Regions from separate parts of the Psychrosphaera ytuae genome, predicted to be linked through region 3. Evidence: predicted binding sites of a transcription regulator. Region 3 holds the regulator's gene; each other region holds the start of a gene.
What was found. The regulator sigma-54, encoded in region 3, starts transcription at its own class of promoters, with help from an activator protein. The targets are predictions, from matches to a motif close to GTTGGCACGNNNNTNGNNT.
Positions count from the first base shown of each region.

Region 1: flgJ (flagellar assembly peptidoglycan hydrolase FlgJ) is a predicted target of sigma-54. The motif match lies at 1,613-1,631, and genes of this name have one in related genera.
Region 2: J1N51_RS05295 (LPP20 family lipoprotein) is a predicted target of sigma-54. The motif match lies at 1,807-1,825, and genes of this name have one in related genera.

Region 1 covers NZ_CP072110.1:3,166,978-3,170,262, forward strand. Annotated here, with positions in the region: gene J1N51_RS13935 (flagellar basal body P-ring protein FlgI) at 1-976, shown strand, start outside; gene J1N51_RS13940 (hypothetical protein) at 1,081-1,488, shown strand; gene flgJ (flagellar assembly peptidoglycan hydrolase FlgJ) at 1,715-2,731, shown strand; gene flgK (flagellar hook-associated protein FlgK) at 2,735-3,285, shown strand, end outside.
Region 2 covers NZ_CP072110.1:1,201,232-1,204,516, reverse strand. Annotated here, with positions in the region: gene J1N51_RS05305 (Hpt domain-containing protein) at 1-357, opposite strand, end outside; gene J1N51_RS05300 (flagellar assembly protein T N-terminal domain-containing protein) at 479-1,666, opposite strand; gene J1N51_RS05295 (LPP20 family lipoprotein) at 1,934-2,392, shown strand; gene J1N51_RS05290 (efflux RND transporter periplasmic adaptor subunit) at 2,523-3,285, shown strand, end outside.
Region 3 covers NZ_CP072110.1:2,672,988-2,676,272, forward strand. Annotated here, with positions in the region: gene ptsN (PTS IIA-like nitrogen regulatory protein PtsN) at 1-306, opposite strand, end outside; gene hpf (ribosome hibernation promoting factor) at 402-689, opposite strand; gene J1N51_RS11890 (RNA polymerase factor sigma-54) at 723-2,219, opposite strand; gene lptB (LPS export ABC transporter ATP-binding protein) at 2,268-2,993, opposite strand; gene lptA (lipopolysaccharide transport periplasmic protein LptA) at 2,993-3,285, opposite strand, start outside.

The DNA.
Region 1 (3,285 bases), 490 kb from region 3:
TTACGGCCTAGTAGTCGGCTTGCCGGGGACGGGTGAACAAACGCGTTTTACACAACAAAGTTTCAAAGCCATGTTGGCTAACTTTGGTATTCAAATGCCTGCAAACTTACAACCAAAAATCAAAAACGTTGCTGCGGTTGCCGTGCATGCGGACTTACCACCATTTGCTAAGCCTGGCCAAGATATTGATATCACAGTTTCTTCAATCGGTAGTGCCGGAAGTTTACGTGGCGGAACATTGTTACAAACGTTTTTAAAAGGCGCGGACGGTCAGATATATGCAGTCGCTCAAGGTTCGCTAGTTGTCGGTGGCCTCGGTGTACAAGGGTTAGATGGTTCTCAAGTCGTAATTAATACGCCGACAGTTGGCCGTATCCCTAATGGCGCAACAGTAGAGCGCAGCGTACCTTCGCCTTTTGGCAATGGTGACCATATTACGTTTAATCTCAATGAGCCTGACTTTACCTCAGCTAAACGCCTTGCCGACACAATTAATAATCTAGTTGGCCCGAATACGGCTAAGCCTCTTGATTCTGTATCAGTGAGAGTGATTGCGCCAAGAGATATAGGGCAGCGAGTAGCGTATTTGTCAGCCATCGAAAACTTAGAGTTTCAACCTGCAAGTACAGCAGCAAAGATCATTGTCAACTCTCGTACCGGTACCATCGTGATTGGTAAAGACGTTCGACTTAAGCCTGCGGCTATTACTCACGGCAATTTGACGGTGACAATCGCCGAAAACCAAGAAGTAAGTCAACCTAATCCTCTAGGCGACGGGCAAACAGTAGTCACTAATCAATCGATTATTGACGTTGCTCGCGACGATACTAGAGCCTTTGTGTTTGACCCAGGTGCGAACCTTGATGACTTAGTAAGAGCAATAAACCAAGTTGGAGCCGCTCCAGGTGACTTAATGGCAATTTTAGAGGCCTTAAAACAAGCTGGAGCAATCGACGGGCAGTTGGTGGTTATCTAAGAGGAGATCTTCTTAGAGAGCTAGTAACTCCCAAAGTTAGGATTTAATTAGCAGTAAATATTAACAATCGTAGTAATAAATTTATCTAAAAAGAGGAAAATACCATGGCATTTTCACAAGTGTTATTAAACGATGTCACTGCAAATCAAGATACAAATGCAGCGATCCTTAAAATGTTAGAAGTTGATGAGAGCCACTCACTTCAATACCATGTGTATGAAGTTGCGTACGGCACTAAACAAATCTTTTGTTGTCTTTCAGGCGGTCATATTGAAAATAATGAAATTCAATTTACTGCTGTTGGTTTGGCGGCATTTGAAGCGTTAACTAATGTAGAGCGTGGCGAAGACCCAACGTATTACGCAGAGCACATAAATGCGGATTCTGATTTAGCTGAACAAATTGAGTCAGTGTTTGAATCAGTTCCAAATGGCGCTCGAGTTTGTTTTGTTGGTGATATCACAGGCGAACTTAAAAACGAATTAAGCAAATACTTCACCTTAATCCACTAAGGTAAACAATGCTTAGGACAGACTGACCAATTAGGTGTTCTGATTGGTCAGCCCATCCGCATAACTTCTCAAAAAAAACTCATCCACTGCATAGCGATTCCTTCCCAAATTTTTTGACAGTCGATCTGGCACACCTTTTGATTGATCACACAATAACCAACGAAATAAACAAGTTACACGTTCGATAATCAATGAAGGTAATGGCGTATTCGTCAAAATTACGACAATGAATAAAATCGGTGATATCAACAACTACCACGACCTAACAGGGCTGCAAAACTTAAAAGCGCAAGCCAAAAATGCCCCTGATAGTGCCGAGAGTAAAGAAGCTCTAAAAAAAGCGGCGCAGCATTTTGAGTCGATTTTTATAGGCATGATGCTTAAGTCAATGCGAGAAGCGAATAAGGCGTTCGAAGAGGGCAACCCAATGCACTCCAACACCACTCGCTTTTTTAGAGACATGTACGACCAACAATTGGCGACGGATATGTCAGACAATGGCAGCATGGGCCTGGCTGATATTATCGTTCAACAATTAAGTGGTGACACAGATTCATTCAAAGCGGCAAGTGTGCTGCGAAACGACGCAACTTTAGCAAACCTTCAGAATATTAAAGCATCGATAAAACCAAACTTAGACAACAGTACTGTGAGTGTTGCTACACCTGAGCAATTTGACACTCAGGGCAATATAGAACAAAACAAACAAGCCCAGCCCAAACCTGACATGAGCTTTGAGTCTCCAGAAGACTTTGTCAACAAACTGTGGGATTTTGCCAAGAACACAGCTAAAAAAATTGGTTTAAACCCTGCTGTGATGTTAGCTCAGTCAGCCCTAGAAACAGGCTGGGGGCAGCATGTTATTAAAGACCAACAAGGTCAGTCCTCATTTAATTTATTTAATGTTAAAGCGCATCGGGACTGGGAAGGCGACAAAGCCGCTAAGTCCACACTTGAATTTGAGAATGGTGTCGCGGTTAAAAAAGTAGAACCATTTAGAGTCTACAACTCAATTCAAGATTCTTTTGACGATTTTATTGAATTTTTAAATAGCAATGGCCGTTACCAAGATGCGCTAAAAAGTGCTAACGACTCGGAACAGTTCTTGCAGAAGCTTCAGCATGCAGGTTATGCAACCGATCCTAACTATGCCGACAAGATCATTGGCATATTACAAAGTGACCGGTTTAAAGACATGATCAACAACGTCACTGAGACAGTGAGCTTTGAGAGCGAGGAATAATAAATGTCCGCAGGTATTTTAGGAACCGGTGTATCAGGCTTAGCCGCTGCACAGCACGGCCTTGATACAACAGGTCACAACATTGCTAACGTCAACACCGAAGGCTACAGTCGACAGAGAGTCGAAACTGAGTCTCGAGTTGGGTTAGCGTTTCGTACTACATTTTTGGGTAGCGGTACTCAGCTTTCATCGATCACTCGTTCATTCAATGAATACACCTACAATGAAATGATTTTCAACTCCAGTCAGTTGGCGTATCACGACTCTCGTTATTCAAACGCGTCGCGTCTAGATAATTTATTAGCAGATACGGACACTGGCCTGACTACGTCATTTGAAGAGTTATTTGACGGTGTTAACGGTGTTACGGAAGAGCCAACCTTAATTTCTGCTCGTAATGTTGTTATTTCCCGCGCTGAAAATACCGCGATTCGTTTTAATAACTTGTACGAAGAAATTGCAGTTCAGCACTTGGGTGCGGTTAATGAAGAAATAAGAACGACGGTTTCTGAGATCAATGGCCTGTCTCGAGAGATCGCCGAGCTCAACGGTAA
Region 2 (3,285 bases), 1.5 Mb from region 3:
AGATAGGAGGCTATCTAATTGCTCTTTCATGCTTTGTAGTTGTTGCATAAAGACAGGAAATACTTCGGTAATTACCGTTGCGTTGTCCTCTTTACCGGCGCGCTCAAGTAACGCTGCAGACTCTTGGATGTTAACCGCGCCAATACTCGCGGATGCACCTTTGATGCTATGGCATGTTTTTCCGAACTCTTGCCATTGATCATTATTGAACTGCTGCTCAAGAGTCGCCTTATCTTGGTCGACTTGCATCGCAAACATCTTTAACACCTCTACAAAGAGGTTTTCGTCATCCATGCAATTGGTTAATCCTATCTGTACATCTAAACCTTCTATGTTTGAAAGTTGCTCAGTGGACATATTGTTATCTCTTTCTAATAAAATCACTTAACAATTTACCCTTTATGTAACAACTCGGGCAAGGTCATATTAGTAAGGATATGTAACAAATCGCTAATTTTCCGCTTTTTTGAACAACTTTTTACCAGTCTGTTTTCCAATCTTTCAATTCAATCACATCGTTAACTTGCACATTACTCATAAAGTCAGCGTCAAGGGATTCTGCAATCGCTGAGTTTTCATAGACTTTTGTTATTTTGACTCGATAAGGGCTGATCACAAAATTAGTCAACAAATTGCCATTGTCATCGATCACATCAGCTCGGTAAGACACTCTATATTCTTGGCCTATATAGACGCCTTGACCGCGACCTATATTAATCTGAACCTGGTTGCCGTTGTTCACAGACAATATTTTGCTTTGTAATTGTTGACAGCTAAGCTCTGATAAAATGTCGTCACGCATGTTAGTCAGTACTCGCTCTATGCCGTTACCATAATCCGAATTCCAAAACTTACGACTATTAACTTGCACAGGCTGGCGCTGATCAAACGTCCACTCAGCCGATGAATGAAAACGATTTTGATATAACACTTCATGAGTGAGGGCATTAGCGATGATCACATCCATTGTAAAAAATCGTTCAAATTGATCGTCTTGCCAAAATTTAAAGTCATTACTTTGTTCACCAAAGGACAAGTCACTGATTTGACCAAACATAACGAATTGGGTATTGGCCTGTTCGGCAACCGCATCAATCAATTGATAGCGAACTTGTCCTTGTTGCTCAAAGTCGATATTGACGTTGAGCTTTTTGTTAAACCAAGAAACGGGATATACCGTGTTTGCGCCGGCTTGAAATAGCTGAACGATTTTTTTTGGGATTTCTTTTTCTAATTTGTAGATCGAACCGACTTTGGCTTGCTCCCAGTGTTGAATAGGGAATTGCGTGATAGCTATTTTTTTACCAAATTCTGATGCGTAACAAGTACGCTCTTCTGGGAAAATATCTGCCCGAATAGTCACTGAGATGGTGTTACCTCGTTGATGTTCTTCGACAATTTCAATGCGGTTTATTGCACCGTTGGCATGAACTTGAAGCATATCATCAACCAATAAACCTTCAGAGATTTGTTGGATACTGGCAACATTAGCCCCCGAAAACAGCATGGCTTGTTTTACGGCGTCTTGGGTCGCTCTGCTTTTTGCACTTCGGACGTCCCCATGGCGAATTTTTGCCTGACCTGTGGCTTCGTACCACTCGGCCATTGCAGGTAGACTTAACACTAAAACAGCTAATGTGAGCCAAAAGGCATATATCGTCTTCATAATCTCTATCACTATCAGTAAATTGACAACGCCTTAAATGGAAGTTGTCAGTGAGCGCCAGAAGTTTGGCACTGCTCCAATAATTAGGGCTTTGGGATTAAATTTAGCAATATCTAGACCATTTTTATTATGGCGATACAGTTGGCGTAAAATTTGTATAAAAATTTGTATCGTAAAATTTGTACACGAACTAAGACCTAGTTAGAGATTGCCCATTAATAGTGGATCAGTCTTGTTAACCCAATTATTTAAAACCGGGTGTAGATAATGAAACTCAAAACCGTATTAATCATTTTGTTAGCCTTCGTAATCAGTGGCTGTACTTCGTTACTCGATAAGCACGTCATTTGGGAGTACGAAAAACCGGAACAGTTTCCTATATTGAGAGCGATAGGGTATGCGCCTATTTCAGCTCAGCAAAGTGACAATCAACAAATACAACAGATCATGGCTATGCGCGCGTCTAAGCTGGATGCATATCGGGAACTTGCTGAGCAGGTTTATGGTTATCAAATCAAGGGCCAGTCGAATGTGCAAAACTTAGTTGCTTCAGATGACAAGATGAAAGCTCGAGTGGAGGGTGTTATTAGGGGGGCTCGTATCGTTAAGAGCTATCCCGTTGGCGATACTTATGCGACTGAACTCGAATTGGATATGCGCCTTGTATACGATTTGTACATTATCAACAGCAAACCCCGTAAAATCAAAAAAGTAGAATATTACTAACCCATCAGCAGTGGACCCGCTTTATAAGATAGGTGGGTTGAATCATAAGCCAAATTGCATGGTCTAGCTGTGGGTTAAGTCCGTATCATTCAACTATTATTAAACCAGTTGAATTGGTAGGAAGAATCAAATGTTTAGAAATCCACTGTTTTGGATTGTTTTATTATTATCGGGCATGTTGGCCTTTGTCTTTTGGCCGCAAGAAGCGCAACAAGGTGGCAGAGGTTTTGGTGGTGCACCACTGGTCGAAGTAAAAGCAGTGGAACGACAGACCTTTAATGACGAAGTTGCAGCCCTTGGTAATGCTCAAGCAAACGAATCTATCGAACTTAAAGCAGAACAGACGGTTCGTGTTACAGATGTTCATTTTGATGACGGTGAAAAGGTTGAACAGGGGACGTTACTCGTTACTTTGAGACATGATCAGGAAAAAGCGCTAATCGCAGAGCTTGATGCGACCCTCAAAGAACAGCGTCGCCAATTAACCCGTCTACGCAACTTAGAAAAACAAAGCGCTACCGCTGCATCTGCAATTGAGCAACAACAAAGCTTACTGGACGCAACGGAAGCAAAGCGCAAAGTAGCAATTGCCAATTATCAAGAAAAGTTTATCAAAGCCCCATTTTCAGGCCTATTAGGTTTACGAGAAATTTCACCTGGCCAACTAGTAACGACAAATACCACAATTACTACCCTAGACGACATCAGTAAAATTAAAGTTGAATTCCAACTGCCTGAGAAATACCTCAACAAGGTGAAGGTAGGCCAGCGCGTCAACGCTAAACACATTGCATTTAACACCCCATTTATTGGACAAGTGGACTCAATCGGTTCTCGCATTGACCAAACGTCTCGAGCGTTTACTGTCAGAGCTTTATTTGACAATGCCCAAG
Region 3 (3,285 bases):
ACAAAAAACATCGACAGGGCGATTATCAATTGCGTCGTAATCAACTGCAGGGTGGCTTACAAGAAGAACCGCAACGACCTTGTTGCCCTCTGGTTTGATTTTGCCGTGTGGAATAGCAACCCCGTTGCCAATTCCTGTGCTTCCTAGTTTTTCACGGTTCATCAAACTCGCTAACACTTCAGAGCAGTTCAAATCCGGTAACTGGCTACTAGCAATCTCTGCAATATGTTCTAGGATTTTCTTTTTGCTTTGGCAGTCTGATAACACTTTGGTGCATTCAGGCTGCAGAAGTACTTTTAATTTCATGGCATTTTTACTGCTTGGGTCTTTTGATTTTCGTCTCAAAAGATGAGTTAAAAGGCGCCGTCCTTAGCGCCTCTAGTATTACTTAAAATTAACCTTTAGTGCCGAGTTAATTTTTCTTTGTGTTTTTTGACCTGACGGTCAAGTTTATCAATTAAAGAATCAATGGCTGCGTACATATCACTATGTTCAGATGTGGCAAAAAGTTCACCACCATTAACATGCATAGTCGCTTCTGCGCGTTGTATCAGTTTTTCGACGTCTAAAATCACATGGACGTTGTTAATATGATCGAAATGACGTTCTAATTTTGCAAATTTCGTATCTACATAGTCTTTTAATGACTCAGTAGGCTCGACGTGACGACAAGTTAGGTTAATTTGCATATGCTCTTCCTTCTTTTGATTTGATTGGTGAAACTACACCAATCGTTTTCTTTGGTTTGAAGGGGGAATGTTTAACGATTCCCGGTATTTTGCGATAGTTCTCCTGGCTACTTGGATGCCCTGTTCGGCCAGGATATCAGCAATCTTACTGTCACTTAGCGGTTTAGCTTGGTTTTCTGCAGCAACTAGCTTTTTGATTAAGGCGCGGATAGCGGTAGATGAACATTCACCGCCATTTTCAGTACTGACGTGACTTGAGAAGAAGTATTTGAGTTCAAATATTCCTCTTGGTGTGTGCATGTACTTTTGAGTCGTCACACGTGAGATTGTTGACTCATGCATATCGACCATTTCCGCTACATCATTCAATACCATCGGCTTCATCGCTTCCGGCCCATATTCGAAAAAGGCTTGCTGCTGTTGCACAATACAATTTGATACTTTTAACAATGTGTCGTTTCTACTTTCCAAACTCTTAATAAACCACTTAGCTTCTTGTAAGTGAGAACGAACAAACTGCGCGTCAGAATTGTTCTTTGCCGTTTTAGACAGTGAAGCGTATTGTTCGTTCACTTTAATTTTAGGCATAGAATTCGGATTTAGCTCAACTATCCAACGACCTTTTTTCTTAACCACGCTCACATCAGGGATGACGTAATCAATTTCGTCTTTAATCACTATGCTTGCAGGGTTAGGGTTGAGGGTTTGAATCAGCTCTAGTGTTTCTTTGAGCTCGTGTTCTTTGAGTTTGGTTTTGCGGATAATCGTGCGGTAATCACGGTTACCCAATAAATCTATGTGTTCTTGAATGAGGTCAATGGCCTCTTTTTTCCAAGGTGTGTCGTCGCTGTATTGACGTAACTGCACAACCATACACTCTTGCAATCCTCGGCATGCGACACCGATAGGGTCGAAGTTTTGGACGCGTTTTAAGACGGCTTCAACTTCTTCTATTTCAACGTCTTCAATATCAACTGCCTCTACAATGTCTTCAGTTGAAACAGTTAAAAAGCCTTTTTCGTCTATGGCATCAATGATAGCCGTGGCAATTGCCAGATCATGTTCAGAAAAAGGGGATAGATTAAGCTGCCAACGTAAATGATCTTGGATGTTGGTTGTAGTCTCACCTTGATAGACAGTGTCTTCACCTTCATAAGCCGGCCCAGAACTAGCAGGGGCTGCGCTCATGTAATCATCCCATGTAGAGTCTGTAGGAAGCTCATCTCCCATGGTTTGATCTTGCAGTGCTTCGTTAGTGCTTATCTCGTCCTTGGTCCATTCGATTTCGTCATCGTTACTCGCGCCGTTTTCTTGGCTTTCTTGATGAGTGTCGATTTGAGTAACTTCCGAGGCTTCTTGGCCATCGTAGTTATCAAAGTCATCGGACTCCAATAAAGGATTGCTATCCAAGGCTTCTTGGATTTCTTGTTGCAATTCCAAAGACGACAGTTGCAACAGTCTAATCGCTTGTTGCAATTGCGGGGTCATTGTTAACTGCTGACCCATTTTGAGTTGGAGTGTAGGTCTCATCTTATCCGGAACTTACTGACTTAATTAAGATTATCTCTTTATAAATTATCAAAGTTTGAACTGGTCACCAAGATAAACTTGCTTAACGATCTCACTTTCTAAAACTTCCGCTGGGGTGCCTTCGGCAATTAGCTCCCCATGACTAACGATATAGGCTTTTTCACAGACATCAAGTGTTTCACGGACATTATGATCTGTAATTAACACGCCAATGCCCTTTGCCGTGAGTTGTTGAATAATTTTTTTGATATCGATCACTGAGATAGGATCAACACCAGCAAATGGTTCATCAAGCAAGATAATTTTAGGGTCTGCTGCAAGTGCTCGGGCAATTTCGACTCGACGTCGCTCACCACCGGATAGCGCCATACCCTGGCTATCTCGAATGTGGTCAATATGAAATTCGGCGATTAAATCATCCAGTAAATCAGCTTGCTGGTTTGCGTCAATGTCTTTACGCATTTGCAAAACTGACATGATGTTTTGTGAAACCGTTAATTTTCTGAAGATAGAAGACTCTTGCGGCAGGTAGCCGATTCCTTTTCGAGCTCGAACGTGCATAGGTTCGTGACTCAAGTCTATGTCGTCGAGCTGAATCAAACCTTTATCATTTGGTACAAGGCCAACAATCATGTAAAAAGTTGTCGTTTTGCCAGCACCATTGGGGCCTAATAAGCCTACGACCTGGCCGGCTTCTACTGACAAGCTAACGTCTTTGACGACCTGTCGACTTTTATATGACTTCGCTAAATGTTGAGCGACTAACTTTGTCATTAATCGTTACCTGAATCTTTTTCGTTATTTGTTTTTGGCTTGATTTTGATGGTTGTTGTAACACGACCATTGTTCTCGGTGCCACCAACTGCTTTAACGCGTTTGTTTTCTAAATCGAATGTAATGTTACCGTTTGCACTATCAACCACAGAACCGCCTTGACGATACTTTGCAGAGCCTCTCAATTCAAGAATTCGCTCGTTGACCAAATAGATGACTTCTGTCGCGTTCGCTTCTAGTTCATCGCCTTCTGAACTGCTCTGTGAAAAGGTAGCTGGACTGCCTTTTGCGA